Regions from separate parts of the Streptomyces sp. NPDC046931 genome, predicted to be linked through region 2. Evidence: riboswitches for the same ligand, from Rfam matches in the RefSeq annotation. Region 2 holds a riboswitch; the other holds the start of a gene.

Region 1 (9,555 bases), on a different contig from region 2:
TCACGCGGACCTGCGACCCGCCCTTTTCGCTCTCAGCGTGCAGCACCCCTCCAGGTAATGTACGTCCTGTACATTTTTAACAGGAGAGCGATTCCGAGGAGGCCGTGCCATGAACCGACCGTCCGCCCGTCATGTGCTGCCCGAGTTCACCGAGCGGACCGGCTACGGGCACCGGACCCTCGATCCCTACGCGAAACTGCTGGACGAGCGGATCGTGTTCCTGGGGACGCCGGTCGACGACACGTCGGCGAACGATGTGATGGCGCAGTTCATGCATCTCGAGTACCTGGATCCGGACCGCGACATCTCGCTGTACATCAACTCCCCGGGTGGCTCGTTCAGCGCGATGACCGCCGTCTACGACACGATGCAGTACGTCGGCTGTGACGTGGAGACGGTCTGCCTCGGCCAGGCGGCGTCCGCGGCCGCCGTGCTGCTGGCGGGGGGCACACCGGGCAAGCGATACGCACTGCCCGGAGCACGCGTGCTGATCCACCAGCCATCCCTGCCGGAACCCGTTCACGGACAGGCCAGTGATCTGGCGATCCAGGCCGAGGAACTGACACGCGTCCGGGGGCGGCTGGAGGAGATGCTGGTGCGCCACACGGGCCAGAGCCCCGAGCGGATCGCCGCCGACATCGAGCGGGACACGATCCTCGACGCGCCCGCCGCGGTGGAGTATGGACTGATCGACGGCATCATCCCCAGTCGCAAGGCGTCGCGCGCCGCGTCCGACGCGAGGTGAGCCGCCGATGCTGCCGCCCGAACTGCCCCCGCTGCCCGCGCTGACCCGGGCCGAGGCCGAGCTGATCGACCGATACCTCGACGTCGTCGATCTGCTCGGACGCATCAACCCGGTGCACTCCGGGGACACCTACCGCGGACTGCGCGCCGCCCAGGCCCTGGCGGCCAAGGCGGTGGCCCTGCGCGACGCGCTGACGGTCATGCACCAGCGCGGGGAGCACGAACTGCACGGCACCACGCTGGCCCGGGCCCTGCGCGTCCTCGACGGCGAGCGCCGCACGGCCCGGATCGCGGTGCCACCGGGACCGGACTGACAGGCAGTGACCGGCGGGCCCCGGGTGTGGAGTTGACCACGGTCCGGTCACCCCCCGCAGACGGCCCGCGCGGTCGTCGGTGCGCCTGGACCCGTGTTGAAACGGACCAAATGGCGTACCCCTGGTCGGCGTAGACCCCGCTCCGGCCGGGAGCCCGGAACAGCCGGTCAAAGCGCCTGCCGCCCAGGGGCAAGGAGGCGCTCCGTCGCAGGTCCGAGGCTCGTCGTTCCCTCCAACGGCCCCCGAACACAAGGGTGTCCAGCCGAACGGGTGAGTGGTGAGTAATGCCACAAACCCCCGATTCCATTGTGATTTTCCGACACGCCTGAGTGAAGATCCCTTCCTGACGACAAGCCCCCGCCACCGCGGCGGGGCGGTCCGGGCGGACGCCGAATCCTGCCGCCGCCCGGATGACCGGTCGACAGGAGTGGATCGGCAGGAGTGGAGGACCCAGCAAGGCGGGCCACCGGAGAGATCCGGACGGTCCTTGGGGTGAAGCCGCGCAAGCGGCCGGGCTACTTCGCCAGCCCGAATCCGACAGGTCATCCTTCACAGGCGGCTGACGAAGGGTTGCGCATGACTGCGCTCAATCGTGTCCCGTCGCTGCTGACCCGGGCCGGCACGGCCTCGGCCCTCACCCTCGCCGCCGTCGGCGGCAGCATCGTGGTTCCCGGCGTCGCCTCAGACGCGTCCGCCGCGTCTCCGGCGACGAAGGCGCTCCAGATCGCGGCCTCCAAGAAGGGGGCTCCCTACAAGTGGGGGGCCGCCGGGCCGCGTCGCTTCGACTGCTCCGGGCTCACGCTCTACGCGTACAAGAAGGCGGGCAAGCCCCTGCCCCGTACGGCAGCGGCTCAGTACAACAAGACGCACCACATCTCCGCCTCCCACCGCAAGGCGGGCGACCTGGTGTTCTTCCACTCGGGTCGGAACGTCTACCACGTCGGCATCTACGCCGGGAAGGGAAAGATCTGGCACTCCCCCAAAACCGGTTCCGTCGTGCGGCTCGAGAAGATCTGGACGAAGAGCGTCTGGTACGGCCGGGTGAGCTGACCCGGAGGGCGGGGGTGACGGCGTCGGTGCGCCGTCACCCCTCGGGGGCGTGAAGAGAACATCAGCGGTTACTAGTTCACCATGGCCGACCGACCACCCCCGCAGGCACGGGACGAGACACCGCTGGAGCGCGCCGACCGCAACTTCGCCGAGCTGCTGCAGGAACTTCGCGTCACCCAGACCGGGGTGCAGATCCTCTTCGCGTTCCTGCTGACCCTTGCGTTCACCCAGCGCTTTCCGTCCCTCGACATGGGTCAGCGCATCATCTACGTCGTCACCCTGCTGCTGTCCGTGGTGGCCGCGGCCCTGTTCACGGCACCGGCCGCATTGCACCGGATGCTCTTCCAGCGGAACGCCAAACCCGTCATCGTACGGATCTCGTCCCGTTTCGCCGGGACCGGGACGGTGGTGCTGTCGCTGGCGTTCACCGGCGCGGTCCTGCTGGTGGTGGACGTGTCCCTCGGCCGTACCGCCGGCATCACCGCCGCCGTGGCGACGCTCCTGGTGTGCGTGGGCCTGTGGCACATCCTGCCGCTGCTGGTGCGGCGCACGCTCCTCAGTTCGCGACGGGCTCGAGAACCAGCAGCAGACCCAGTCCGGTCAGCGCGCCCCCGGTGATCGCCTCCAGGGCCCGCGACGTCCCCGGGCGGCGCAGCCACCGGCCCAGCCGGTCCACGAGCAGCGCGACGGTGGGGAACCACACCAGGCAGACCGCAAGGACGATCAGGGCGAGCACCAGCGTCCGCGGCATCGCGGGGCTGCCCGCGGGCACGAACTGCGGCAGCAGGCTCAGGAAGGTCAAGGACGCCTTCGGGTTCAGCGCGTTGGTCACGAAACCCTGCCGCAGCGGCCGCCCCGCGTCCCGCGCCCCGGGGTGTTCCTCGTGCCCGGCGGTCAGCGCCGGTCTCGGGGTGGCCGTGGTGCCGGAGAGGGTGGCGAGGACCACGGCGAGCCCGCTCGGCGTACGGCCGCTGGAGCCGGGCACGTTGCGCCGTACGATCTCGGTCGCGTACCGCCCCGACGAGTCGGCACCGGCGGCCGACGCCTTCCGTGCCCTGCTGCGCGGCGCCTTCGGACGAGCGGCACGGCACGTCTGACACCCACCGTCACCACGCCCGGGGCACACCCCGCCCGGCAGCCCGGCGCGGCACCGAGCCGTAGCGTCCCATGTCCGGCAGCCGCAGCCCGTGTACGCACCGTCCTGCCGATCGACCCGGCCACACCCCGCTCCGTGCGACCGACTCGGGTCTGCGCCGCGTCGCCGCGCCGGCCCCGACCCGCCCAACACCCCGAACACCTCCTCCGGCCGCCTGGCCCGGAAAGACGCCGCTTCGCCGGATGGGCACCGGCAGACACCATCCCAGGTATGCGGGGTTCTGCTGATCGACCCGAACAGACACCGCCCGGCCGGCCGACCCGGGCTGACGCCGTGCCCCCCGGCCCGGACACACCCGCCCAGCCCACCGGCCCCGGCGGACGCCGCCCGCCGGTTCAAGGCTCCTGACGCTTCAAGGCTCCTGCCGGCCCGCCGCCGTGGCCGACCGCGCCGGTGCGGTCCACGGCAGTTCGATCGCGACCGTCTTGCCACCCTCCCGGGTGGGCCGCACGCTGAGGCTCCCGCCGTACTCGGCGGTCAGCCAGCGGACGATCACCATGCCGCGCCCGTTGTCCTGCTGCACGGCGGCGGGCAGCCGCTTGGGGAAGCGCGGATGGCTGTCCGTGACGCCGATGCACAGTAACTCCTCCCGGGCGAGCGCGATGTCGACCGTGAACGTCGGTGACTGCCCGAAGGTGTGCTGTACGGCATTGGTCGCCAGTTCGGACACGATCAGGCGAACCGTGTCGGCGACTTCGGCGTCGCTCGGCAGGCCCCATTCGACCAGGACGTCCGAGACGTATTTTCGGGCTGCGAAGACCGAGGCGGGATCGCTCGGCAGAGTGACGGATGCTTCCTGATGGTCTGCCATGGCGACGTCGTCCCTTTCCCACGGGACCGAAGTCCGACACGGAGAGGATTGGTTCGAGAACGGTCCCGGACTTGGTGCTGCGCGCCAGACTGCCATCACCAGGGCTCTCCCGGGTGCGATCCCTCGAGATATGCATATATCTGTCGCCCGAAGCGGTGAACTCTCCGACGACCGACCGTATTCGGGCCGCGTTCTGGGTCATCCTCTACCGTCGCCGTGAAAGCCGCGCGCCGTGCGTAGGGAGTCGGCCATGCAGTACGGACCAGCGGTGCGCCGCCGCAAACTCGGCGCCGAATTGCGCGGCCTGCGCGCCGGGGCAGGGCTCACCAGCGGTGAGGCGGCCGCCCTCGTCGGCTGGCACCAGTCGAAGGTGAGCCGGATCGAGACGGGCTCCAGCGGGGTCAAGCCGGGGGACGTACGCCTACTGCTGGACGCGTACGGTGTCGACGACCCGGAACTGCGGGAACTGCTGCTGGTACTGGCCGGTTCCGAGGACGGCGGCGGCCGGCAGAACTGGTGGCACGCCTATCGGGGTGTGCTGCCGCCTGCCTACCGCGATTTCATCAGCCTGGAGTCGCAGGCGAGCGGGATGCGCACACTGGAGACCTCGGTGGTGCCGGGGCTGCTCCAGACACCCGAGTACGCCCGGGCGGTGACCCGGGCCGCCGTGGGCACCCTGGAGGACGACAAGCTGGACGCCCTGGTGGAGGTTCGGCTGGCCCGTCAGGAGGTGCTGCGCGCGGATCCGCCGCTGCGGCTGAGCGCCGTCCTGGACGAGGCCGTGCTGCGCCGGGAGATCGGCGGCCCGGGGGCCATGGCGCGGCAGCTCGACCGGCTCCTGGAAGCGGCCAGGATGCCCCATGTGCGGCTCCAGGTGCTGCCCTTCGCGGCCGGGGCACACATCGGCATCACCGGCCCTTTCGTTATCTTCTCATTCCCGAGCAGATCTGATCTGGATGTGGTCGTTCTCGACCACTTGACGAGTAGCCTCTACCTCGAACGGAAAGAAGACCTCCAGGCCTACTGCGAGGCCTTCGACTCCCTTCGGATCCACGCCCTTTCGCCCGAGGACTCGTTGGATTACATCGCCGCGTTGGCCGGCGATGCGTAAGGAGGCACCATGTCAGCACCGCCTCGGCACATCCCCGCCAGCACGTCCCTGGACGGCGTGCGTTGGCTGCGCAGCAGCCGCAGTACGGGAATGAACAACTGCGTCGAGACCGCCCGTCCGGGCGGCGGCCCCTGGCAGGGACTGGTGGCCGTGCGCGACTCCAAGAACGTCACCGGTCCGGCCCTGCTCTTCACCCCCGAGGTCTGGAAGGAGTTTCTGGCAGGACTGAGCTGATCATTTCCTCTCGACTCGGACTTCTTTGAGTCAATTTCGAGTCGATTTCCGCATCACTCTGACGGAGCACTTCTTCTCACGGTTGCGGGCGCGTCACGTGCGTCCGACGAGCGAGGCACGGCCGTTTCGCCGACTTACGGTCGCGTCGCGCCGATCACACGCACGGCGTGCTCGATCTGCTCGTCGGTGAGGTCCGCACGGGCGGTCAGCCGCAGCCGTGAGATGCCGTCGGGCACCGACGGCGGACGGAAGCAGCCGACGGCGACTCCCGCCGCCCGGCAGTCCGCCGCCCACCGCACGGCCAGTTCGGGAGACGGTGCCCGCACGGAGACCACGGCGGCGTCCGGGCGCACCGCCTCATGGCCCTCGGCCGTGAGGCGGGCGTGCAAGGCCGTCGCCACGGCGCGGACCCGCAGGGCACGTTCCGGCTCGCGGCGCAGCAGACGCAGCGCCGCGAGTGCCGCGCCCGCCGCCGCCGGGGCGAGCCCGGTGTCGAAGATGAACGTCCGTGCCGCGTTGACCAGATGGTCGATCACCCGCGCCGGGCCGAGGACGGCCCCGCCCTGACTGCCGAGCGACTTCGACAGCGTCACCGTCGCCACCAGGTCCGGGGCGCCCGCGAGACCGGCCGCGTGCGGGGCGCCCCGGCCGCCGGACCCGAGCACGCCGAGCCCGTGTGCGTCGTCGACGATCAGTCCGGCCCCGAACTGCCTCGCGGCGTCCGCCAGGCCGGCCAGCGGGGCCGCGTCGCCGTCCACCGAGAACACCGTGTCGGAGACCACGACGCCGGGGCCGCCGTGGGTGTCGAGCGCCTTGCGGACCGCCTCGGGATCGGCGTGCGCCACGACCTGGGTGGTGCCGCGGGCGAGCCGGCAGCCGTCGATGAGCGAGGCGTGGTTGCCCGCGTCGGAGACGATCAGTGAGCCGTGCGGGGCGAGCGCGGTGACCGCCGCGAGATTGGCCGCGTACCCGGAGGAGAGGACGAGCGCCGCCTCGAAGCCGCAGAAGTCGGCCAGCTCGCGCTCCAGCTCGCCGTGGAGTTCCGTCGTCCCGGAGACGAGGCGGGAACCGGTCGCACCACCGCCCCACAGCCGGGCCGCCCCTGCCGCGCCCTCGGTGACCTCCGGATGGCGCGACAGGCCCAGGTAGTCGTTGCCCGCGAGGTCGAGGAGCGGCGAGTCGGCGGGGCGGGGGCGCAGTGTGCGGACGAGTCCGGCTCGGCGGCGCGCCCGCGCCTGTTCGTCGATCCAGCCGAACGCCATGGGTCCTCCGGGGCATTTGTAGGCAGTGCACAGACACTAGCGGGACGACCAGCCGCCCAGGATGTGGCAATACCCACACGACGAAGGTCGTCTGTTGTGCATTCTCTCCTTGGCCCGGGGCGGTCCCGTAGGACAGGATCGGCTCTCATGGACCTGCTGAACACGCTGGTGGACAAGGGGCTGCGGCGCGAGATGCCGACCCGCGAGGAAGCTCTGGCCGTCCTCGCCACTTCCGACGACGACGTGCTCGATGTGGTGGCCGCGGCCGGCAAGGTGCGCCGCCACTGGTTCGGCCGACGGGTGAAACTCAACTATCTCGTCAACCTGAAGTCCGGCCTGTGCCCGGAGGACTGTTCCTACTGCTCCCAGCGGCTCGGCTCGAAGGCCGAGATCCTCAAGTACACCTGGCTCAAGCCGGATCAGGCGTCGCAGGCCGCGGCGGCCGGCGTCGCGGGCGGCGCCAAGCGGGTCTGCCTGGTGGCGAGCGGCCGCGGGCCCACCGACCGGGACGTGGACCGGGTCTCCGACACCATCAGGACCATCAAGGAGCAGAACGACGGCGTCGAGGTGTGCGCCTGTCTCGGGCTGCTCTCCGACGGCCAGGCCGAACGGCTGCGCGCGGCGGGCGCCGACGCCTACAACCACAACCTCAACACCTCGGAGGCGACCTACGGGGACATCACCACCACCCACACCTACGCCGACCGGGTGGACACGGTGCACAAGGCGCACGCCGCCGGGCTCTCGGCCTGCTCCGGGCTGATCGCAGGCATGGGCGAGAGCGACGAGGACCTGGTGGACGTCGTCTTCTCGCTGCGTGAGCTGGACCCCGACTCGGTGCCCGTCAACTTCCTGATCCCGTTCGAGGGAACGCCGCTGGCCAAGGAGTGGAACCTGACGCCGCAGCGGTGTCTGCGGATCCTCGCCATGGTCCGGTTCGTGTGCCCGGACGTCGAGGTGCGCATCGCGGGCGGCCGTGAGGTCCACCTCCGCTCGATGCAGCCGCTGGCCCTGCACCTCGCCAACTCCATCTTCCTCGGGGACTACCTGACCAGCGAGGGCCAGGCGGGCAAAGCCGACCTGGAGATGATCGCGGACGCCGGGTTCGAGGTGGAGGGCACGGACCGGGTGACGCTGCCCGAGCACCGGGTGGCGGGCGGCTGCGGATCCCATGAGGCCGCCGGATGCGGATCCCACGAGGGCGGCGCATGCGGATCCGACGAGGGCGGCGCATGCGGGTCCCACGGCGGGGGCGGATGCGGGTCCCACGAGAGTGGCGGTGTGTGCGGCTCCGCTTCCCTGCCGCGCGTCGAAGAGCCCCGTACGGACCTGGTCGCGGTGCGCCGCCGGGGCGCCGGAACGGATCTCGCGCCCAATGCCTGAGTTCTCCGTGGACGAGCTGCTGGCGCTCGACCGGCAGCACGTCTGGCATCCGTACGGTCCCATGCCGGGCCGGCAGGAGCCGCTCGTCGTGGAGTCGGCGAGCGGGGTGCGGCTGCGTCTGGCCGACGGCTCCGGAGAACTCGTCGACGGCATGTCGTCCTGGTGGTCGGCGATCCACGGCTACAACCACCCGGTGCTCAACGAGGCCGCGCGCGAGCAGCTGGCGCGCATGAGCCATGTGATGTTCGGCGGGCTCACCCACGAGCCCGCCGTCCGGTTGGCAAAGCTCCTTGTCGATATGTCGCCGGATGGTCTCGAGCATGTGTTCCTCGCCGACTCGGGCTCGGTCTCGGTCGAGGTCGCTGTCAAGATGTGCCTCCAGTACTGGCGTTCGCTCGGCCGTCCCGCCAAGCAGCGGCTGCTGACCTGGCGCGGCGGCTATCACGGCGACACCTGGCAGCCGATGTCCGTCTGCGACCCCGAGGGCGGCATGCACGAGCTGTGGCGGGGCGTCCTGCCGCGGCAGGTGTTCACCGGGGCGCCGCCGGCCGCCTACGAGGAGTCGTACGCCGACGGGTTGCGCGCGGCGATCGCCCGGCACGCGGACGAGCTGGCGGCGGTGATCGTCGAGCCGGTGGTGCAGGGCGCGGGCGGGATGCGGTTCCACTCCCCCGCGTATCTGCGGGTGCTGCGCGAGGCGTGCGACGCGCACGACGTCCTGCTGGTCTTCGACGAGATCGCCACCGGGTTCGGCCGTACGGGCGCGCTGTTCGCCGCCGACCACGCGGCGGTGACCCCCGATGTGATGTGCGTCGGCAAGGCGCTGACCGGCGGCTACCTGACGATGGCGGCGACGCTGTGCACCCCGCGCGTGGCCGAGGGGATCTCCCGTGGCGAGGTGCCGCTGCTCGCGCACGGACCCACCTTCATGGGCAACCCGCTGGCGGCGGCCGTCGCCTGCGCCTCGCTCGGCCTGCTGCTCGGGCAGGACTGGCAGACGGAGGTCAAGCGGATCGAGACGGGTCTGAAGGAGGGCCTCGCTCCCGCGCGTGACCTGCCCGGCGTGCGCGAGGTGCGGGTGCTCGGCGCCATCGGCGTCGTCCAGCTCGACCACGAGGTGGACATGGCGGCGGCGACCCGGGCCGCGGTGCGCGAGGGCGTGTGGCTGCGGCCGTTCCGCGACCTCGTCTACACGATGCCGCCGTATGTGACGGGAGACGCGGACGTGGCACGGATCGCACGCGCGGTGTGCGCGGCGGCACAGGAGGGCTGAGATGTCGGTACTGGTGGTCACGGGGACCGGCACGGAGGTCGGGAAGACGGTCACGACCGCGGCCGTCGCGGCGGTGGCGGTCGCGGCGGGCCGCTCCGTGGCCGTGCTCAAGCCCGCGCAGACGGGTGTGGGACCCGACGAGCGCGGGGACGCCGACGAGGTGGCCCGGCTCTCGGGCGCCTGGACGGTGCGGGAACTCGCCCGCTACCCCGATCCG
Region 2 (20,525 bases):
CTGGGGCACGCTGCCAGTGCCTCACGGCGCGCTATGTACCCAGCGCCCAGGTCGTGTGCCCGCATCGCCAGGCGATCGCGCGACAGAGCCGCTAGCCTGTCCTCACCGGCCCGGACAGGGCACGCGCAGACGGCCAAGGGGCCCTACCCCAACCGGGTAGGGCCTCTTGGTGTTGGGAAGGCACTCCGACGCTCCCCTCATCCGGCGCTCGGCTGACCTGGGGGACTGCCTGGCCCCTGCCGCCGGCACCGCGGGACGGGTTCCTCTGGGAACGCTCTGGGAACGGAAGGACGGAGAAAGGCGGTGAAAGATCACGAAGGCCCTGCACGCCACTGGGCCTGTGACCTGCGCAGACAGGGAAAACGGGGGCAAGATCAGGAAACATGCGCGCACCGCTTGCCGGACTTTTAATCCATTGGTTGTGGGTTCGAGTCCCACAGGGCCTACGGCTGCGGAGGAGGGTTTAACCCCCTCTGACCTGCTATGACACGCCTGGGTTGACTTCGGTCGACCCGGGCGTCGTCTGTTTTGCGGGCATGGACCGGAGCGGCTGCGCGCCGCTGGGGACGATCAGATCCATCCTCGCCGTCCTGCCGGACGGGCGGCCGCATGACGGTTTTCTGCGACGGGTTCCTCGTGGCGGCGGACAGGCGGTGCGGACAGGCAGTTGCGTACCGTCCCGGGGCCAGGGCTGCCTGTTCGGCGGTCTCCTCGAGGGGCGCCCCATCGGCGGCGGTGCGGGGCTGCCGGGCGGCTGAGCTGCACACGGAACTCGTGGGCGCCGAAGAGACGTTGCCGCCGGTATCAGCCCGCCGTCAGTTCCGCGAGGGGCAGGGTGTGCTGGGTGTGGACCACCTTCGCGCGCAGGTAGCGGACGTTGTGTGCCGTGGTGAAGACACCCGTGGGGACGTGCTGGGTGACCGTGAGGCCGAGACCGCGCAGCTGGGCGGCCTTGTCGGGATTGTTGGAGAGCAGGTCCAGGCTGTCGATGCCGAGAGCGTGAAGCATCTGCGCGGCGGCCGTGTAGTCGCGGGCGTCCTCCGGCAGTCCGAGCGCGGCGTTCGCCTCGTACGTGTCCAGGCCCTGGTCCTGGAGGGCGTAGGCGTCGAGCTTGTTGTAGAGGCCGATGCCGCGGCCCTCCTGACGGAGGTACAGCAGGACGCCGCCCCGGTCGGCGATGCGCTCGACCGCCTCGCGCAGCTGGGGGCCGCAGTCGCAGCGGGCCGAGCCGAAGGCGTCACCGGTCAGGCACTCGGAGTGCAGCCGCACCAGCGGGGGCCGGCCGGCGGCGGGCTCGCCGAGCAGCACGGCCACGTGCTCCTGGCCGTCGGCGAGGCCGTGGAAGGTGACCAGGTCGGCGGTGACCGTGTAGCCGTCGCCGAAGCGGAGCGGGACCGTCACGCGGGTGCGGACTGTGGCGCCGGGAAGGCCCGTGGTGGCGAGGAGGTCGGTGGCGGTGGGCAGACGGGTCGGGTCGCTGCTGTCGCTGGCTGCGGTGGCGTCGCGTTGGTCGCGCATATGTGTCGTCTTTCTCCGGGCCGACGGTTGTGGTGCGGAGGGTGGGCCTCCATGTTTCAGTTTTGAAGCACAACCTCGGTCGGAGACTCTATCCCGTGCTTTAAGTTTCAAGCAACCTGTTTGACGGAGTGGCCGCCCTTACTCCGCGGAGGAGCGCCGCCGCCACGGCAGGCCGTCGCACCCCGGGCGTTCCTCGTCGCCCTGGAGCGCATCCGTGATACGGGCGCAGATCTCCTCGAGCTGGGTCACCTGCTCGGGAGTGAGGTGATCGAAAACGGCGGCACGGACCGTCTCGACATGCCCCGGCGCCGTGCGTTCCAGGAGCTCCATGCCCGCGTCCGTAAGAACCGCCAGACTGCCGCGCCGGTCGGTGGGGCACCCCTCCCGGCGCAGCGTGCCGTCCTTCTCCAGGCGGGTGACGACGTATGTCAGCCGACTGCGCGTGATCTTCAGCGTCTCCGCGAGGTCGGTCATCCGCATCTGGCGGCCGGGCGCGTCGGAGAGGTTGGCGAGAACGGAGTAGTACAGATGTGGCATGCCGGCCTCCTGCTGGAGCTGCCGGTCGACGGTGTCCTCCAGGAGCCATGACGCGGCGAGGTACGAGCGCCAGGCGCGCTGTTCCCCGGGAGTGAGCCAGCGGGTCGTCATATCGCACAGTGTAGTTATTGTTTAAATCTTGAAGCAAGGGTGGCCGAGGCTCTCGCCGGACCTCGACCACCGGCCCTGCCCTGACGCATCCTGACCACGCGGCCACGGGCCCCGGACACGGACCCTGGCCAACGACCTCGGCCGGCGAACCCTGCCCCCGGCCCCGGCCCCCCGACCGATCCTCGACCCCGGCCCCGATCCCTGGAGCGCACCCTCATGGCCCATCCCTATGTCCTGTTGTCCGCCGCCGTCTCCCTCGACGGCTTTCTGGACGACACCGGGCCCGAGCGGCTCCTGCTGTCCGGGCCGGAGGACTTCGACCGAGTCGACGATGTGCGGGCGGGCAGCGACGCGATACTCGTCGGCGCGGGCACGCTGCGCACCGACAACCCGCGGCTGCTGGTCTACTCGGAGGAGCGGCGCGCGGCCCGGGTCTCCGCCGGGCTGCCGGAGTACCCGTTGAAGGTTGTGGTCAGCGCGTCCGCGGACCTCGACCCGGACGCCCTCTTCTGGCACACGGGCGGCGCGAAGGCCCTCTACACCACGGACAAGGGCGCGGAACGGCTGCACGGGCTGCTGCCGGCGGACGTGGACGTGGTCGCACTCGGCCCGGACGTGGAGTGGGGGGCCGTGCTCACACATCTGGGCGAGGTCAAGGGCGTCAGGCGGCTCATGGTCGAGGGCGGCGGGCGGGTGCACACGCAGCTGCTGCAGCAGGGGCTCGCGGACGAGCTGCACCTCGTGCTCGCTCCGCTGGTCGTGGGACAGCCCGACGCCCCGCGGCTGTTCGGGCCGGGGGCCTACCCGCCGGGACGGATGCGGCTGCTGGAGACACGACCGGTCGGGGATGTCGTGCTGATGCGCTACGTACCCACCGCGCCCGGTACCGGCCGGTCGGCCACCGCCGCGGACCGGCGATGGCTGGAGACGGCGTGCGAGCTGGCGGGGCAGTGCCCGCCGTCCCGGACGGCCTTCAGCGTGGGGGCGGTGATCGTCGCGGCCGACGGCACGGAGCTGGCGCGGGCGCACTCCCGGGAGGGCGGGGACCCGGTGGTGCACGCGGAGGAGGCGGCGCTGGCCAAGCTGGACCCGGCGGATCGGCGACTGGCCACCGCCACGGTGTACAGCAGCCTGGAGCCCTGCGCCCGCCGCGCGTCCCGGCCGGCGCCGTGCGCCCGGCTGATCCTCGACGCCGGGGTACGACGGGTGGTCACGGCCTGGCGTGAACCGGACACGTTCGTGGCGGCGGCGGACGGGAACGCGCTGCTGACGGCGGAGGGCGCGGATGTGGTGCTGCTGCCCGGGTACGAGGAGCTGGCCAAGGCGCCGAACACCCATCTGCTGTCCCCGCCCGAAGGCCGCTGACGGCCGAAAAAAGCTGTCAAGCGCCGTGGACGTAAACCTGTGCGCTGCCTATCCCGCGCATGGCGTACACTGGAATCACCGACGCGGGGTGGAGCAGCTCGGTAGCTCGCTGGGCTCATAACCCAGAGGTCGCAGGTTCAAATCCTGTCCCCGCTACTGATGGCCGAGGGCCGGAGTCCGAAAGGGTTCCGGCCCTCGGTGTTTTCTCGTGCCCGCCACCCGTCCGTGTTCCCGGGCGTGTACGCCGGTCGGCCCACAGCGGTCGCCCCCCGCCCGTCCTCCGGGAAGCCTGGACGGGTGGTGCAGCGAGGTAGCGCGTGGCGGATCGAGGAGCCGTGCGACAAGGAGGACGGCGGGCCAGGGCCCGGAAGACCGTACGGCGGGACAGGCGTCCCGTACGACCAGACCATCGGCGGCCCCGCCGTCACCTCTCACCCGGAGAAGGACGTCCGGCCCGGTGACCGCTCCGCCGATGACCCCGATGACCCTCATGACTCCCATAGCCCCCATGACCCTCATGACTGGCCCGGGGACGCCCGGCCTTCGGGGATCGGGCCCGGGGACGCCCGGCCGCCGAGTACCGGCCCGGTGGAGAGCCGCCGGAGTTCGTATGTGCGGGCGCTGCTGCGGGCCCTGCCCGCGCTGCTCATCCTCCTCGGCGTCTGCTGCGGCCGGCTGACCCCGTCGGTCTTCCCGGCCGTCCCCCTGTTCACCGCCGCGCCGCTCGTGGCCGCGCCCCTGCACTCGCTGCGCGGCACCGTGGTCACGGGCGCCGCGGCCCTGGCCGCCGTCCTGGCGGTCCACCTCGGACTCGCCGTACCGGGGCCGTCCGGCGAGGTCACCGAGGCGGTCACCACCGCCGCAGCGGCCGTCCCCGCCGTCCTGATCAACGTGCTCGTACGCCGCAACGACGCCCGCCTCGCCTCCGCCCGCCGGATCGCCGAGGCCGCGCAGCGCGCCGTACTGCCCGAGCCCGCCGCCCGGATCGGGGGCCTGCTGATCGCCGCCCGGTACGACGCGGCGCAGGCCGACGCCTCCATCGGTGGCGACCTGTACGCCGTGCAGGACTCCCCGCACGGAGTACGTCTCGTGGTCGGGGACGTGCGGGGCAAGGGGACGGGTGCCGTGGCCGCGGTCGCCGTCGTCATCGGCGCCTTCCGGGAGGCGGCCGAGCAGGAGGCGTCCCTGGAGGCCGTCGCCCAGCGCCTGGAGCGTGCGCTGTCGCGTGAGGGCGTCCGCCGGGAGGGCCCCGACGCCCACGAGGGGTTCACCACCGCCGTCCTGGCGGAGATCCCGCACGAGGAAGGCGCCGTCCGCATCGTCAACCGCGGCCACCCCGCCCCCCTGCTCCTGCTCCCGGACGGCACCCTGCGCGAACTGGAGGCGCGCGAGCCGGGGCTGCCGCTCGGGATGGGCGACCTCGCCCTCTGGCCCGACCGCGCGGAGGAGTGGGACTTTCCGCCCGGTTCGACGCTGTTCTTCTACACGGACGGCGTCTCGGAGGCCCGGGACGCGCGCGGCGAGTTCTACGACCCCGCCGATCGCCTCGCCGGGCGGGTCCTGCCCACTCCGGGCGCGGTGCTGGCCGCCGTCACGGAGGACGTCGCCCGCCACACCGGCGGCCAGGCCACGGACGACATGGCGCTGCTGGCCGTGCGCCGCCGGTCCGAGCGCTCATGAAGACCTTGGAGGACCAAAAGCCGTGGGGCGCCCGGACCTTGTCACGGTGGGTGAACGGGCGAACCCCCTCCGCATAACAACTGACACACCATCAGTATGGGTGGGGCGGGTGAGGCAGGGTCAAGTCGCCCGTTTTTCACCGTTCGTGTCGTGAAAGTCCTGGCCAAGAGCGTTAATGATCTGTCCGAACGGCTTGGAATCCGGTGCCCGGGTCTATTAACGTTCGATAACGCAGCGCGGTCGTCCCAGCCGTCACCCGAGGCGGCTCCGTGCGCGTGTGCCGAATCCCGCAAGGGAACCGGGGAACCACCAACTTGGGGTGAATCGGGCGGATGCCGCCGTGTCAAAACGGTCGGTATACGCGCGTAGGAGACCTTCCCCTCCGAACCCGTCAGCTAACCCGGTAGGCGAAACGGAAGGAAAGGAGTGCGCCCACGTGGCGTCCAACCGGCCTGCCGAGAGTACCTCGTTCGCCCCTGGCGGCACGCAGACGATCGGCTTTGCGTCCCGCACCGACGAGGGCCCCTGGGAGGAGTGGAACCCCACCGAGGATTCCGTCCGCCCCGTCCGCGGTCGGCACCGCGTCACCAAGCAGCGCGGCGGCGGGCTCGCCCGCAGCTCCACCGTTCTCGGCGTCGGCGTGATGGCCGCGGTCGGCGCGGGCGGCATGGCCACCGCGCAGACCGGGAAGCCGCCGGTGTCCATATCCCTGCCCGACCTCTCCTCGGTCACCGACTCGGCCAAGTCGCTCATCGGCGAGGACACCAGCGCTCCCAAGGGCTCCGCCACCCCCCTGAGCACCGCGGGTGTCAGCACCGCCGACGCCGCCGCGGGCACCGAGGACGCGGGCGAGGTGCTGCGCGCCCGGATCATGCGGCAGGCCGAGTCCCAGCAGGACCGGATGGCCGCAGCGGCCGCACAGGCCGCCGAGGACGCCGCCGCGAAGAAGGCCGCCGCCGCGGCGGCCAAGGCGCAGGACGCCGCCCGGGCCAAGGCCGCCGCCGAGAAGAAGGCGGCGGAGGCGGAGGCCAGGAAGAAGGCCGAGGCCGCGCGCCTGGCGGAGCTCGCCAAGCAGTACGCGCTGCCCACCTCCTCGTACACCCTGACCTCGCGCTTCGGTGACGCCGGCGCCATGTGGTCCTCCGGCTACCACACGGGTCTCGACTTCGCCGCCCCCACGGGCACGCTCATCAAGGCCATCCACAGCGGCACCATCACGCAGGCCGGCTGGGCGGGTTCGTACGGCTATCGCACGGTCCTGACCCTCGACGACGGCACCGAGCTGTGGTTCTGCCACCAGTCGTCGATCAGCGTCACCGTCGGCCAGAAGGTGTCCACGGGCGATGTCATCGGCCGCGTGGGCGCCACCGGCAACGTCACCGGGCCGCACCTGCACCTGGAGGTCCACCCGGGCGGGGGCAGCGGGATCGACCCGATGGCGTGGCTCCAGGGCAAGGGCCTCAACCCCTGACGCCTGGGTCCATGACCCCGGCGCCCGTTCCCTCCTCCTGCCCCGCCCTTTCCCGGACCCGCCACTCCTCTCCTGAGCCCCGGCGGTCCTGACGACATCCCCCCGACGTCAGGGCTGCCGGTCAGGTGAGCGGAACAGGCACGCGGAACGGCCCACGGGCGGAACAGGCACACGGAACGGCCCACGGGCGGAATAGACGCTTCCGGTACGGGCGTTGAGACGGGCATGACGTCTCTTCTCAAGCTCGGCTCCTCGGATCTCGAGGTCTTCCCCCTCTCCCTCGGCGGCAATGTCTTCGGCTGGACCGCCGACGAGACGCAGTCCTTCGCCGTGCTCGACGCCTATGTGGCCGCCGGCGGCAACTTCGTCGACACTGCCGACGTCTACTCGGCGTGGGGCCCCGGCAACAAGGGCGGCGAGTCCGAGACCGTCATCGGCAAGTGGCTGGCGGCCCGCTCCAACCGCTCCGACGTGATCATCGCGACCAAGGTCAGCCAGCACCCCGAGTACCGGGGGCTGGGCGCCGCCAACATCAAGGCGGCGGCCGACGCGTCCCTGCGCCGCCTGGGCACCGATTGCATCGACCTCTACTACACGCACTTCGACCAGCCGGAGGTGCCGGTCGAGGAGATCATCGGCGCGCTCGACGACCTGGTGAAGGCGGGCAAGGTGCGCGCCATCGGCGCCTCCAACATCTCCGCCGAGCGCCTCCAGGCGTCGCTCGACTTCTCCGACCGCGAGAACCTGGCCCGGTATGTAGCGCTCCAGCCGCACTACAACCTGGTCTCCCGCGACACCTACGAGGGCCCGTTGCAGGACGTGGCCGTCCGGGCGGGCCTGGCGGCCGTTCCCTACTACGCGCTCGCCTCCGGCTTCCTCACAGGCAAGTACCGGCCGGGCACCACCGTGGACTCGGCACGGGCGCAGGGGGCGGGCAAGCACCTGGAGACCGAGCGCGGCCGACGCGTGCTCGGGGCCCTCGACAAGGTCGCGCGGGCACGGGGCGCGGAGATCGCGACGGTCGCGCTGGCGTGGCTTGCGGCCCAGCCGACGGTCCTGGCCCCGATCGCCTCCGCCCGCACGGTGGAACAGCTGCCCGCGCTGCTGGCGGTGGCGGACCTGACCCTCACGGAGGAGGACCTGGCCAAGCTGACTGAGGCGTCGGCGTAGCGCGCGGTAGCGACCGTCCGCGACGGCGGAGCCGGCGGCGCCGCACCGCCCGCGACCCTACGAGCGGTAGGGGTTGTATGCGGGATACGGCGACGTCGGCCCGTACGGCGCCGGGTGCCACGGGCCGTACCCGTACCCGGGGCCGTACCCGTACCCGGGGCCTTGCCCGTACCCGGGGCCTTGCCCGTACCCGGGGCCGGGCCAGACCGGTGGGTGCACCGGCGCCGTCGTCCGCGCGGCGTGCGCCAGCGCCGGTCGCGCCACTGCCCGCCGCGCCCACAGCGCGGAGAGCAGCTCCCTCTCCCGCACGACGAAGTCGGCCCCCGCCCGGCCGCGGTGCCCCCGGTGCCGCAGGAACGCCAGGGAGGTCGCGTACGCCTGGTACTCCGCCACCGAGCGCGCCGCCGCCTTCCCGGAGTGCTGCCGCGCGTACTGCCGGGCCAGCCGCCGCGCCCGCATGGAGCCGAGGACGAACGGCTCCACGGGCCCCAGCCATCCGGTGGCCGCGTACGCGGGCAGCTCCTCCCTTACCGTCCTCAGCTCCCGCTGCCGCGTCCAGATCACCAGCCAGGTCAGCAGCGCGAACGCGGGCGCCATGAAGGACGCGTACACCGCGAAGAACCCGTACTCGCCGAACGACGACGACCCGTTCCACATGGAGTGCATGCCCATGGCGAGCAGCAGACCGCCCAGGGGCATCAGGACGCGCAGTGCGGGCCGGCGTTCGGCGTTCAGCGCCGCGATACCGAAGCCGATGCCGGTGAGCACGGTGAACAGCGGATGCGCGAAGGGCGCCATCACCACCCGGACGAAGAAGGTCGCGGCCGTCACGGAGGCGAGCCCGCGCCCACCGCTGATCTGGTCCGTGCCGAAGGCCGTGCCCAGATAGAGGACGTTCTCGGTGAAGGCGAAGCCGGTGGCGGTGACCCCGGCTATCACGACCCCGTCCACGATCCCGGTGAAGTCCCGTCTGCGGAACAGGAATACCAGCAGCAGGGCCGCCGCCTTGGCGGACTCCTCGACGATCGGCGCTATGAGGGTCGCGCCGAGTGTGTCGGCGCTGTTCGGGTCCGCGGTCGCGGTCGCTATCCATCGGGTCGCGAAGCTGTTCGCGACGATGGCGATGAGCGCGGCCGCGCACGCCCCCCATGCGAAGGCGAAGATCATGTTCCGCCAGGGCCCGGGTTCCACCCGGTCCAGCCAGCGGAACGCGGCGACCAGCAACGGCACGGGCAGCACTGCGAGTCCCAGCCCTACCAGGAATCCCTCGGTGCCGGTCTGCTGCCGCACGAGGGCGAGGATGACGAGTCCGGAGAGAGCGAGGAGCGTGATCGGCGCGCCGTAGCGCACCCACCGACGCTGCCACCAGTGCGGGTGCCGGTTCTGGCCCGCGTTGCCGTCGGGATGCGTCGGATACGGGGGACAGATGGCCACGGCATCGACCCTAACGAGACAGGGGCGTCGCCCGCGACGGTACCCGGCGGGCTCGCGGGGCGCTCAGTCGCCGGCGGAGGACTGGTCCCGGTGCGGTACGCGCCGGAACAGCAGGTCGTTCACCACATGCCCCTTGTCCAGCCCCTGGCCCTCGAAACGGGTCAGGGGACGGAATTCGGGCCGTGGCGCATAGCCGCCGCCGGGCCGGGTGTTCTCGAAGTCGGGGTGCGCGGTGAGCACCTCGAGCATCTGCTCGGCGTACGGCTCCCAGTCCGTCGCGCAGTGCACCAGCGCGCCCGGCTTGAGGCGGGCGGCGGCGAGCGTGAGGAACTCGGGCTGGATCAGGCGCCGCTTGTGGTGGCGCTTCTTCGGCCACGGGTCGGGGAAGTAGACGCGCAGCCCGTCGAGCGCGTCGGGCGGGAGCATCTCGCGGAGCAGAATGATCGCGTCGCCGTTCGCGACCCGGATGTTGGTCAGCCCGTTCCGCTCGGCGAGGCCCAGCAGATTGCCCTGACCGGGGGTGTGCACGTCGACGGCGAGGATGTTGGTGTCCGGGTCGTCGGCGGCCATCCGCGCGGTGGCCTCGCCCATGCCGAAGCCGATCTCGAGCACCACGGGGCGCGTGTTCCCGAACAGCTCGGTGAGATCGACGGTCCGCTGCCCGTCGATGTCCAGTCCCCACTGGGGCCACAGCCGTTGCAGGGCGTCCGCCTGCCCGGCCGTGACCCGGCTGCGCCGCGGCTGGAAACTCCGGATCCGCCGCTCGAAGTGGGACCCGGCGGGATCGGCCCTCGGCCCGTCGGGGAAGCGGGGCTCTCCCTTGGCCCGGCTGTGGCGCGGGGAGGCACCGTGGATACGCGGGGGCCGGCCGGCGGGGGCGCCCGCGGGCTCTTGGGGGGCGAAATCGAGAGAGTCAGACACAGTGGCATCAATTTTAGGGGGAGGACGACCGTGACCGGCCGGCCCGGCCCGTCGTACGGCATCGCGACGGCAGCCCGACGGCACCCGGCATGGCGACGGCGGTCGGGAGCCGGGTCCGCGGGCGGCTCACGCCCGGGCCAGTACCGCCAGCGCCCTGCGTGCGACCTCCCGCCCGATCGGCAGCGAGGCGGTGGCGGCGGGCGACGGCGCGTTCAGTACGTGCACCGCCCGTGCCCCCTGCCGGATCAGGAAGTCGTCCACCAGCGTCCCGTCCCGCAGCACGGCCTGCGCCCGCACTCCCGCCGGGGCCCGCACGAGGTCGTCCGCCCGGACCACCGGCAGCAGCCTGCGCACCGCCTGGGTGAACGCCTCCTTCGACACCGACCGCCGCAGCTCACCCGCCCCGTACCGCCAGTGCCGCCGTGCTATCCGCCACGACCCCGGCCATGCCACCGTCGCGCCGAGTTCCCGTGGCCGTACGGCTCCCCAGCCGTACCCCTCGCGGGCCAGCGCGGGGACCGCGTTCGGCCCGATGTGGACCTCTCCGTCGATGCCTCGCGTCAGATGCACCCCGAGGAACGGAAAGGCCGGATCCGGCACCGGATACACCAGCCCCCGCACCAGCTCGGGCCGGGCCAGCGCGTAGTACTCGCCCCGGAACGGCACGATCCGCATGCCGGGCTCGTCGCCGGTCAGCCGGGCCACCTCGTCACAGTGCAGTCCGGCGCAGTTGACCAGCACGCGTGCGCGAAGGACCGTCCCGTCGGCCGTGCGCACGGCGACGCCCAGGGCCGGGCGCCGGTCGATCCGTACGACCTCCGCCCCGTACCGGATCTCCGCCCCGGAGGCCTCGCCCAGCTGCCGGGCGACCGCCACGAAGTCGCAGATCCCGGTCGTGCCCACGTGGATGGCGGCGAGACCGCGCACCTCCGGCTCGTACTCCGCGATCTGGGCCGGGCCCAGTTCCCTGACCGGTATGCCGTTCTCCCGGCCGCGCTGGACGAGTGCGTGCAGGCGGGCCAGCTCCTCGCGCTCCGTGGCGACGATCAGCTTGCCCGTGACGGAGTGCGCGATGCCGTACTCGGCGCAGAACTTGACCATCTCGGCGGCGCCCTTCACCGCGTAGCGCGCCTTCAGGGAGTCGGGGCGGTAGTAGATCCCGCTGTGGATGACCCCGCTGTTGCGCCCCGTCTGATGGCGGGCCGGCCCTGACTCCTTCTCCAGGACCGTCACCCGGGTGCCCGGGGCGGCACGCGTGATCGCATACGCCGTCGACAGGCCGACGATGCCGCCGCCGATCACCAGCACGTCGCAGTCGTACGCGATCTTCCGCACCTGCTCCACCTCCCGGTTTCGATAGTGCACTGCGCCACTGACAATGCCCTCAAACCCCGGAGGAACCGAAGACCGCGCAGGTCACACGGCCGCGTCGGGCCCCGGAAGGGCGCGTCGGCCCCGGAAGGCGCGCCGGGCCCCCGGAAAGGGACCCGGGCCTCCCGGCGGCGCGCCTACGCCGGTGCCATCAGCAGCGGCCGTGCCCGCTCCCGCAGCTCCGCCACGCGCGGTTCGTCCCCGTACGGCTCCAGCCGGTGCAGCAGGTCCCGCACGTACTCGGTGGTGCGCGCCGACGATATGCGGTTGGCCACCTCCACCGCCCGCACGCCCTGCTCGCAGGCCGCGTCCAGGTTGCCCGACTCCAGTTCGGCGACCGCCGACACGACCAGCCGCAGCCCGTGCGAGCGCACGAACTCCTCCGTGGGCCGGGACAGCGCCTGCTCGGTGAAGCGGCGGACCTGGCGCGGGGCCTTGAGGTCGCGGTAGCACTCGGCGGCGTCGGCCGCGAAGCGGTCGTAGGAGTAGAAGCCGAGCCAGGACGGGTCGTTGTCGCCGTCGCGGGCCCGTTCCAGCCAGCCCTCGGCGGCCTTCAGGGCCGCGCCGGCCGCCTGGGCGTCACCCGCGCGCGCGTGCGCCCGGGCCTCGACCAGACGGAAGAAGCTCATGGTGCGGGCCGTGGCCAGGCCGCGGTTGCGTTCCAGGGCGGCCTGGGCGAGGTCGACGCCCTCGTCGCCGAAGCCGCGGTAGGTCGCCTGGAGCGACATGGAGGCCAGGACGTATCCCCCGAGGGGCACGTCGGCGGCCGCCCGGGCGAGGCGCAGTGCCTGGATGTAGTAGCGCTGGGCGGCCTCCTGCTGTCCCGTGTCGAAGGCCATCCAGCCGGCCAGCCGCGTCAGTTCGGCGCTCGCCCCGAACAGCGCCCGGCCCACCTCGTCCGAGTAGGAGCCGAGCAGCAGCGGCGCCGCCTCCACTCGTAAGCACTCGGGCACCATGGACGAACGCCAGTCGCCGCCCCCGTACTTGGAGTCCCAGCGTCTGGCGTCCTCCGCGGCCTCGCGGAGTTTCCGTACGTCGCTGTGGCCGACCTTCAGCGGTGCTCCCGATCCGTCGCCGGAGCCGGGGTCGCGCGCCACCGAGCTGTCGGCCGGGGTTATCAGCCAGCGGGAGGCAGGGGTGGCGTAAGCGCTCACCGCGAACGATCCGGCCAGCGACTGCCAGATGCCGCCGCCGGTCCGGCGCCCGGCGAGGTCGAGGCGGTACAGCTCCGTCGCCGACTTCACCGCCTGTCCTACGTCCCGGGGGAAGGCGAGGCCCACTTCCGGTGCGGGATCCGCGTCCGCCAGCCCGATCTCGTGGAGCGGTACCGGGCGGCCGAGCTTCTGGCCGATGGCCGCGGCGATGAGATGCGGCGCGGCGCCCTGCGGCACCATGCCCTTCGACACCCAGCGCGCCACCGAGGTCTTGTCGTAGCGAAGCGTCAACCCGCGTTGGGCGCCAAGGTCGTTGACGCGCCGGGCGAGTCCTGCATTGCTGATTCCCGCGAGGGCGAGAACGGCGCCGAGCTTTTCGTTCGGCCCGCGTTGCTCCCTGGACATGCGCCACCCCTCGAACAGACGGCTGCCGCAGCGATGGCATAACCGTGCGGCATTCGTAAACCCAGCGTAGTTCGCCGCATCCCATGCGTTAAGGGGCTTAAATCCGGATGGCGGGATTGTGGTCCGTACCTCAGTACGGAGTGTTGCGGTGTGCTCCTGGTGTGTGGCCGTGCGCCCGCCCGTGCGCTCTTCTCCGGCCACCGGGGGAACGGTTCCATGGGCCGTGCGTGGGTCGGCCCGCTGCACTGGATCCAGTGGGCTGGGGGACACCGCCGCCTCCATCCCCGCGGGCGGCGGACCGGTCCGGGAGGCGAACTCCGCCTCCCGGACTGTGCGTTGCGCAGCCCCTGTACGGAGCGTGCGCACGCCTGCCTGCCCTCCACCGCTTTGGCTGAAAATCGACGGTGGTTTTCGGGGGTGATCAAGCCCCCCACCATGACTCTTGAGGGCGCGAACAGCGTTTTCGGGGAGCGAATCGGGGGCGCATTCGCGTCGCTGTCTTTCTCCGTTCTCCCTGCCCGAAAAGGGAGTTCACCGGCTGGTGGCCGGAGGTCCAAGGGCGCGTTGCGGGGCGTGTAAGGCGTGGCGCAAGCCCTCCGGCGCGCGTTCTTCGTGGCAGCATGGGAGCCGTTCGTACGGTGCACTGGTTGTCCACAGCCTGTGGAGGCGTCGATGCGGTGGTTGGTGGGATGGAGCAGCACCGCCGCTGGAGCCGCCGGGCCGGGATCGGCCGGAGCCACCGGATACGACGGTGAGACCGTGCACCCGGTTGGCGCCCAGCTCCTGTGGGGCGACCCCGATCCCCTGTGGGCCGTCGGTGACTGGCGCCCCGACGAAGTGCGCGTAGTGAAGGCGGACGCGCAGACCCGTATCGCGGTCCTCGGCATCTGCGGGGCCTCCGACGAGGAACTGCGCGTCGGCCTGTTCGCCGCCCGTGGAGGAGCACTTCGCCATCTGACCGCCTGGTCCGGCAGCTACACCGCCGTCGTCCAGGTCGGGCGCAGGATCACGGTGTGCGGTGATCTCGCCGGCGCGCGGCCCGTCTTCCACACCCCCTGGGCCGGCGGCACCGCGTACGCGACCGCCGCGCTCCCCCTCGCCGACCTCATCGAGGCCAATCTGGACTTCGGGCACCTGGCGGCCCTCCTCGCCGCCCCCGACGTACCGGCCGCGCTCCACGACTCGACCCCCTACGACGGCGTACGGCGCATTCCGCCGGGTCACGCGCTCATCCTGCGCGCGGGGGCCCGGGAGATCGCCGGCTATGAACCGGTCGCCTCCCTGGCGGTCGCCGCGCCTCCGGCGGACCCGGCCGACGCCGTGGACGCGGTGCGCGACGCCCTGGTCGACGCCGTACGCGCTCGGCTGGCGGCACCTCGGCATGTGCCGGGCGTCGAGATCGACCCCGGACCCGTCCCCGGAATGGGACCGGCGGAACGCCGCGCGGCGCGCGGCATGCCCGTTCCCGGGATCGGCGCGGACCTCTCCGGAGGGCCGGCCTCCGGCACGCTGGCTCTTCTCGCGGCCGGCCTTCCCGGGATGCCCGGCACGATCCTCGGGCACGGCACCGGTGCCGGCGAACGCCTGCTGGCCGTCACCTTCAACGACCTCGCCGTGCGGGGCCGCGACGCCGAGCTGGAGCGGGCCGGCACCCTCGCCGCCAATCCCCGTCTGCACCATGTGGTGGTGACCGGAGGAGAGGAAGCGCTCCCCTACGCCGAGCTCGAGGCCCCGCTGACCGACGAGCCGGGCCCCTCCCTGGTGACGGCGGCCAGGCACCGCGCGCGACTGGCTTCGGGCAGCGCGGACCACTTCACGGGCTACGGCGCGCGCCAGGTCCTCGACGCGCATCCGGCCCGTCTCGCGGACCTGCTGATGGACCGCAGGCGACGCCATCTCGTGCGTCCGGTCGCCGCGCTGGCGAGGGCCGACGGCTCGGTGATGGTCTCGGCGCGCGTGTACGCCGCGGCGCGCAAGCTGGCCCGCACGTCGTACCGGGCCGGTGTCGCCTCGCTCGCCGACCGTCTGATGCAGCAACGCTTCGAGGAGCCCGGGGGAGCGGTGGGTGCGTCGCTCGCCGCCCTCACCTGGGCCAGACCGGGGCCGGCGGCGCGCTGGCTGACGGGCGAGGCCCTCGCGGAGGTATCGGCTCGCCTGCAAGGAGCCGCCGGCCAGGCGGGAGCCGGTCCCGGGCAGCGCCCCGGAGACCACCGCGCGCGTGCCGCGCTGGCGAGACACGCGGCGGACGTACGGGTGCTGGAACAGGCCGCCGAGATCCGTTCCCAGCGGCTGCACTCGCCGTTCCTGGACAATCAGGTCGTCCGTGCCTGCCGTGTGCTGCCGGAGGCGCTGCGGGTGCAGCCGGGGGCGCGGGCGGCGATCCTTCGCACGGTCCTGGAGGGCGCGGGTGTCGGGGGACTGCCGCCCGGCTGGGGCGCCCCCTCGCATGCGTCGTCGGCGGCCGCGGCCCGAGCCGGTCTCCGGGTGGCCGTTCACTCCCTGATGGCCCTGTTCGACACGCCTCTGCTGGCGGAGGCGGGTCTGGTGGAGGCCCGGGTCGTCCGCAAGGCGGTGCGCGCCGCGGCGGACGGCGAGCCCCTCCCGCTGGACGGCCTCGCGGACCTGGTCTCCCTGGAGCTGTGGCTGCGCCGCCTGCTCGCCCGCCGGGGCACATGCTGGTCGGGCACCCCCGCCCGGGCGCGCGCGGTACCGGCGGGCATATCGGCACGCGGGCGAGCGCTCGGGGCCGGGACGTAAGCACCGCAGGCCCGACGGCGCATCCTCCCCTGCGTGAGCGTCCCCGACCCCCGTACGCGGGCGACGCGGTGCCCGCGTACGGGAGGTTCCGTCGGGTGGTGGGCCCCCGGTGCCCGGGGCCCGGCCGACTCACGCCGGGCGGGACCGCAGTCCCTCCAACAGGATGTCGAGCAGCCGGGTCGAGGCCGCCGCCTGCTGTGCCGCGTCCGGCAGCGAGGGCGCCGCCGTGGCGATCACCAGCAGCACGTCCGAGACGGTGACGTCCGCCCGCAGCTCACCCGCCGCGCGCGCCCGCTCCACGAGCTGTCCGACGACCTCCAGCAGCGTCGCCGTGCCCACGTCGTCCGGCTCCGGCGCGGGCTGGGCCACGAGCCGCAGCTCGGTGGCCGAGGGCATCCGCTGCTGCGGCAGCCGCGCCTCGTCCACGGGCGCCGCGCCGGGACCCTCGGTCCCTTCCTCGACGACCCCGACCCGGAGCACCTGCGGCGGCAGCAGCCGCCCCGCGCCCGACGCCACCGACGTCCGCAGGAAGCGCGACAGCGCCGACCACGGATCGTCCTCCTGGCCGAGTGCCGCCCTGGCCTGGTCGGTCAGCCGGGACGTCTCCTCCTCGGCTATCCGCCGCACCAGGACGTCCTTGCTCGGGAAGCGCCGGTAGACCGTGCCGACGCCGACCCGCGCGCGCCGTGCCACGTCCTCCATCGGTGCGCCGTACCCCAGTTCGCCGAAGACCTCGCGCGCCGCGCGCAGTACATGTTCCAGGTTGCGCTGTGCGTCCACCCGCAGCGGCGTCGTCCGCGAAACGTCCTCGCGTCCGTTGCCCGCCGCAGCGCCCACCGTGCCCGCCGCTGCCACAGCGGACGCGGATGACCAATGAGAGTCCTGAATGTGCATAAGTGTTCCCCCGGTAATGACGTCTCCCCCCGGAGACTCTCCCCGCCATCGGAAGCCGGAGCGTACGGAACGAGCGTCGTACGTGTCCGGGCCCGCCCGTCGCGAGCCCGTCGAGCGCGTCCCCCTACACCCCGTCGACACACGAACATAGTTGAGAGGGGGTCAATTCAGAAGGGGCAGGTTCCGCACGGAGCGCCCCCCGATCGGAGTACGGGCCGGTTACGTCCCGATTGCGCCCCCGAGTTCCACCCGGCTCACACCCACTGACCTGCGGATTTTCCGTGTACTCCGGTAATCCGGCCAACCCTGCGGGGTACCGCCGTCCGGTCACACAATGTGCCAGACCTGTGGACAAACTCGCGCGCCCGGTGCGTCATGGGATGGTGACGGCTGCATTTCATCGGGCGACGCCCACCGAACCCCCGAAGTGTGTGCGCATCCTCATCGTGGGCGGCGGCTACGTCGGCCTGTACACGGCCCTGCGGTTGCAACGGAAGCTGAAGGCGGAACTCGGCCGGGGCGAGGCGGAGATCGTGGTGGTCTCGCCCAATCCCTACATGACGTATCAGCCGTTCCTGCCCGAGGCGGCCGCCGGAGCCATCTCGCCGCGCCACGTGGTCGTCCCGCTGCGCCGGGTCCTGGACGGCTGCCATGTGGTCATCGGCGAGGTCACCGCCGTCGACCACGCCAAGCACACCGCCACGGTCGCCACCCTCGCCACCGGGGAGAGCGGGCGGACGGAACAGTTCTCGTACGACGAACTCGTCCTCGCCCCAGGCTCGATCTCGCGCACCCTTCCGATCCCCGGCCTCGCCGATCACGGCATCGGCTTCAAGACCCTCGAAGAGGCCATCGGCCTGCGCAACCACGTCATCGAACAGATGGACATCGCCTCCTCCACCCGCGACCCGGCGATCCGTGACGCGGCCCTCACGTTCGTCTTCGTCGGAGGCGGATTCGCCGGAGTGGAGGCGCTCGGCGAGCTGGAGGACATGGCGCGCTACGCCGCGCGCTACTACCACAACGTGAAGCCCGAGGACATGAAGTGGATCCTCGTGGAGGCAACCGGCCGCATCCTCCCGGAGGTCGGAGAGGAGATGGGCCGGTACACGGTCACCGAGCTGCGCCGTCGCAACATCGACGTACGCCTCGAAACCCGCCTCGAGTCGTGCGTCGACCGGGTGGCCGTCCTGTCCGACGGCGCACGCTTCCCGACCCGTACGGTCGTGTGGACCGCCGGGGTGAAGCCCCACCCGGTGCTCGCGGCCACGGACCTGCCGCTGAACGGCCGCGGGCGTCTGAAGTGCACCCCCGAGCTGACCGTGGAGGGCGTCACGCACGCGTGGGCCGCGGGGGACGCGGCCGCCGTCCCGGACGTCACCGCGGAGGACCCGGGCGCGACGACCGCACCCAACGCCCAGCACGCGGTGCGCCAGGCCAGGGTCCTCGGCGACAACATCGTGCGCTCGCTGCGCGACCAGCCCCTGGAGACGTACGCCCACAAATACGTCGGCTCGGTCGCCTCCCTGGGGCTGCACAAGGGCGTGGCACACGTCTACGGGCGCAAGCTGAAGGGCTACCCCGCCTGGTTCATGCACCGCACGTACCACCTGAGCAGGGTGCCCACCTTCAACCGCAAGGCCCGGGTACTGGCCGAGTGGACCCTGGCCGGACTCTTCAAGAGGGAGATCGTCTCCCTCGGTTCACTCGAACATCCCCGTGCGGAGTTCGAACTCGCGGCCGGTGGAAAGCCTTCAGGGGACCCGAAGGGGTCGTCCTGACCGGATCCAGGAACTACCCCGTAAGGGCCGACGTCTGACGGATGTCGGCCCGGTCCGACAGACTGGTCCCCGACCCCGGGCGGGCCGACCCCCGCCCTGACGAACCCACCAGGCTTTCCCCACTGTGCCGCCACCCCGGGGGCAGGCCCCCGGACTCCAGACCGGATCCGGAGCCGGCCGGCTACGACAACGACAAGGCAAGGAATCGGTGAACTTCACGCGCTGGAGCGCCCGGCTCCCCGGAACGCAGCGCCGCGCCGCAGCGCGGACCGAGCACGCGGTCCCCCCGGACCGGCGGGGAGAAGGCTCCGTGCCCGCGGCCCGCGCCGAGCGGCTCACCGAAGACCCGCCGGGCGTGCCAGCCGTCGACGAACTGCCGGTGCGCGAGGTCCTCGACCGCATCCCGGCCCTCGTCGCCCTGGTGCACGGCCCGGACCACCGCGTCGCGTACGTCAACGACGCCTACGCCGCGGCCTTCGGCCCCCGGCCACTGGGCGAACCCGCGTGCGAGGCACTTCCCGAGCTGGAGGAACTCGGGCTCCTTCCGCTTCTGGACCAGGTGCTGCGCAGCTCCAGGCCGCGCACGGTCAAGTCCCGCAAAGCGCCCGGTGGCCGCTCCTACACGTTCACATGTACGCCGGTCGACGTACCCGGCGACACCTCCCGGGGCGTGCTCGTGTTCGCCGCCGACGTCACCGACCACGCCGAGGCGGCGGAGCGGCTGCGCGCCAGCGAGCGCGAGCAGCGCCGCACGGCGGTGACCCTTCAGCGCTCCCTGCTGCCCCAGGAGCTGGAACAGCCCGACGATCTGCGCATCGCCGCCACCTACCAGCCCGGCGGCACCGAGGCCGCGGTCGGCGGCGACTGGTACGACGTCATCACCCTCGGCGGCGGCCGCACGGCCCTCGTCATCGGCGATGTGATGGGCAGAGGCGTCAGAGCCGCCGCGGTGATGGGCCAGCTCCGCACGGCCGTCCGCGCCTACGCCCGCCTCGACCTGCCCCCGCACGAGGTCCTACAGCTCCTCGACGGTCTCGCCACGGAGATCGACGCCAACCAGATCGCCACCTGCGTCTACGCCGTCCATGACCCGAACGAGGGCCGCCTGGTCTACGCATCGGCCGGCCACCTCCCGATCCTGGTCCGCGACGAGAACGGCAGTGTGCTGCGGGCCGACGAGCCCACCGGCCCGCCCCTCGGCACGGGTGGCTGGATGTATGCGTCGGGCTCGGTTCCGCTGGGGCCCGGTTCCACCGCCGTCCTCTACACGGACGGTCTCGTCGAGCGCCGGGACGCCGACCTGGACGAGGGCATCGCGGCCCTGGAGAGCGCCCTCTCCGGCGCGACGGGCACGCCGCAGGTGATCTGCGACCGCCTGCTGCGCTCGGCGGGCGTCACCGCGGGTCACGACGACGACGTCGCGGTCCTCGTGCTCGAGCACCCCGCGCGTACGGGCCCGGACGGCGACCTCTTCCGCAACGCCGCCCTGGAGCTGCTCGGCGGGGTGGAGGCGGCGCCACGCGCGCGTGCCTTCGCCTCCGGGGTCCTGACGAGCTGGCGGTTCCCGGCGGATCTGCACGATCTGGGGGTGCTGGCGGCGAGCGAACTGGTGGCGAACTCGCTCCAGCACGGCATGCCGCCGATGAAGCTGCGCCTCAGACGCACGGACCGCCGGCTGATCGTCGAGGTGACCGACGGGGACGACCATCTGCCCCGCCGCCGCCGGGCGGAACCGGCGGACGAGGCGGGGCGGGGCATCGCGATCGTGGCGACGATCGCGTCGAGCTGGGGCTCGCGCCGCACACCCGGGGGCGGGAAGGCGGTGTGGTGCGAGTTCGCCCTGCCGCGGGGCGCGGGCTGAGTGGCGGGGGTCCGGCTCAGGCGCGCGCCGACGCGGGTTCCGCCGCCGGGCCGCCTTGCGCCACCACCAGGGTCCGCCCGGACCACGGCTGGTTC

What was found. Region 2 has a riboswitch for cyclic di-AMP ahead of ABZ876_RS04125 (M23 family metallopeptidase). Riboswitches for the same ligand answer to the same signal wherever they lie in the genome.
Region 1: linked by a shared signal. The riboswitch ahead of ABZ876_RS24780 (C40 family peptidase) and the one ahead of ABZ876_RS04125 (M23 family metallopeptidase) in region 2 are both predicted to bind cyclic di-AMP.

The regions. Positions count from the first base shown of each region.
Region 1 is NZ_JBEYWX010000015.1:101,700-111,254, reverse strand. Features, by position in the region: gene ABZ876_RS24790 (ATP-dependent Clp protease proteolytic subunit) at 110-745, shown strand; gene ABZ876_RS24785 (hypothetical protein) at 753-1,058, shown strand; cyclic di-AMP (ydaO/yuaA leader) riboswitch at 1,436-1,631, shown strand; gene ABZ876_RS24780 (C40 family peptidase) at 1,635-2,108, shown strand; gene ABZ876_RS24775 (DUF6328 family protein) at 2,190-2,726, shown strand; partial or broken gene ABZ876_RS24770 (LysE family transporter) at 2,665-2,964, opposite strand; partial or broken gene ABZ876_RS24765 (LysR substrate-binding domain-containing protein) at 3,002-3,205, shown strand; gene ABZ876_RS24760 (ATP-binding protein) at 3,617-4,075, opposite strand; gene ABZ876_RS24755 (helix-turn-helix transcriptional regulator) at 4,326-5,186, shown strand; gene ABZ876_RS24750 (DUF397 domain-containing protein) at 5,196-5,420, shown strand; gene ABZ876_RS24745 (8-amino-7-oxononanoate synthase) at 5,555-6,682, opposite strand; gene bioB (biotin synthase BioB) at 6,830-8,065, shown strand; gene ABZ876_RS24735 (adenosylmethionine--8-amino-7-oxononanoate transaminase) at 8,058-9,338, shown strand; gene bioD (dethiobiotin synthase) at 9,340-9,555, shown strand, end outside.
Region 2 is NZ_JBEYWX010000002.1:2,348-22,872, reverse strand. Features, by position in the region: gene ribA (GTP cyclohydrolase II) at 805-1,518, opposite strand; gene ABZ876_RS04145 (MarR family transcriptional regulator) at 1,657-2,166, opposite strand; gene ABZ876_RS04140 (dihydrofolate reductase family protein) at 2,383-3,531, shown strand; tRNA gene ABZ876_RS04135 (tRNA-Met) at 3,614-3,687, shown strand; gene ABZ876_RS04130 (PP2C family protein-serine/threonine phosphatase) at 4,081-5,211, shown strand; cyclic di-AMP (ydaO/yuaA leader) riboswitch at 5,480-5,636, shown strand; gene ABZ876_RS04125 (M23 family metallopeptidase) at 5,648-6,682, shown strand; gene ABZ876_RS04120 (aldo/keto reductase) at 6,908-7,852, shown strand; gene ABZ876_RS04115 (PrsW family intramembrane metalloprotease) at 7,910-9,286, opposite strand; gene trmB (tRNA (guanosine(46)-N7)-methyltransferase TrmB) at 9,350-10,141, opposite strand; gene lhgO (L-2-hydroxyglutarate oxidase) at 10,334-11,551, opposite strand; gene ABZ876_RS04100 (MFS transporter) at 11,716-13,137, opposite strand; gene ABZ876_RS04095 (asparagine synthase-related protein) at 13,810-15,894, shown strand; gene ABZ876_RS04090 (helix-turn-helix domain-containing protein) at 16,024-16,788, opposite strand; gene ABZ876_RS04085 (NAD(P)/FAD-dependent oxidoreductase) at 17,220-18,569, shown strand; gene ABZ876_RS04080 (SpoIIE family protein phosphatase) at 18,778-20,430, shown strand; gene ABZ876_RS04075 (MFS transporter) at 20,447-20,525, opposite strand, start outside.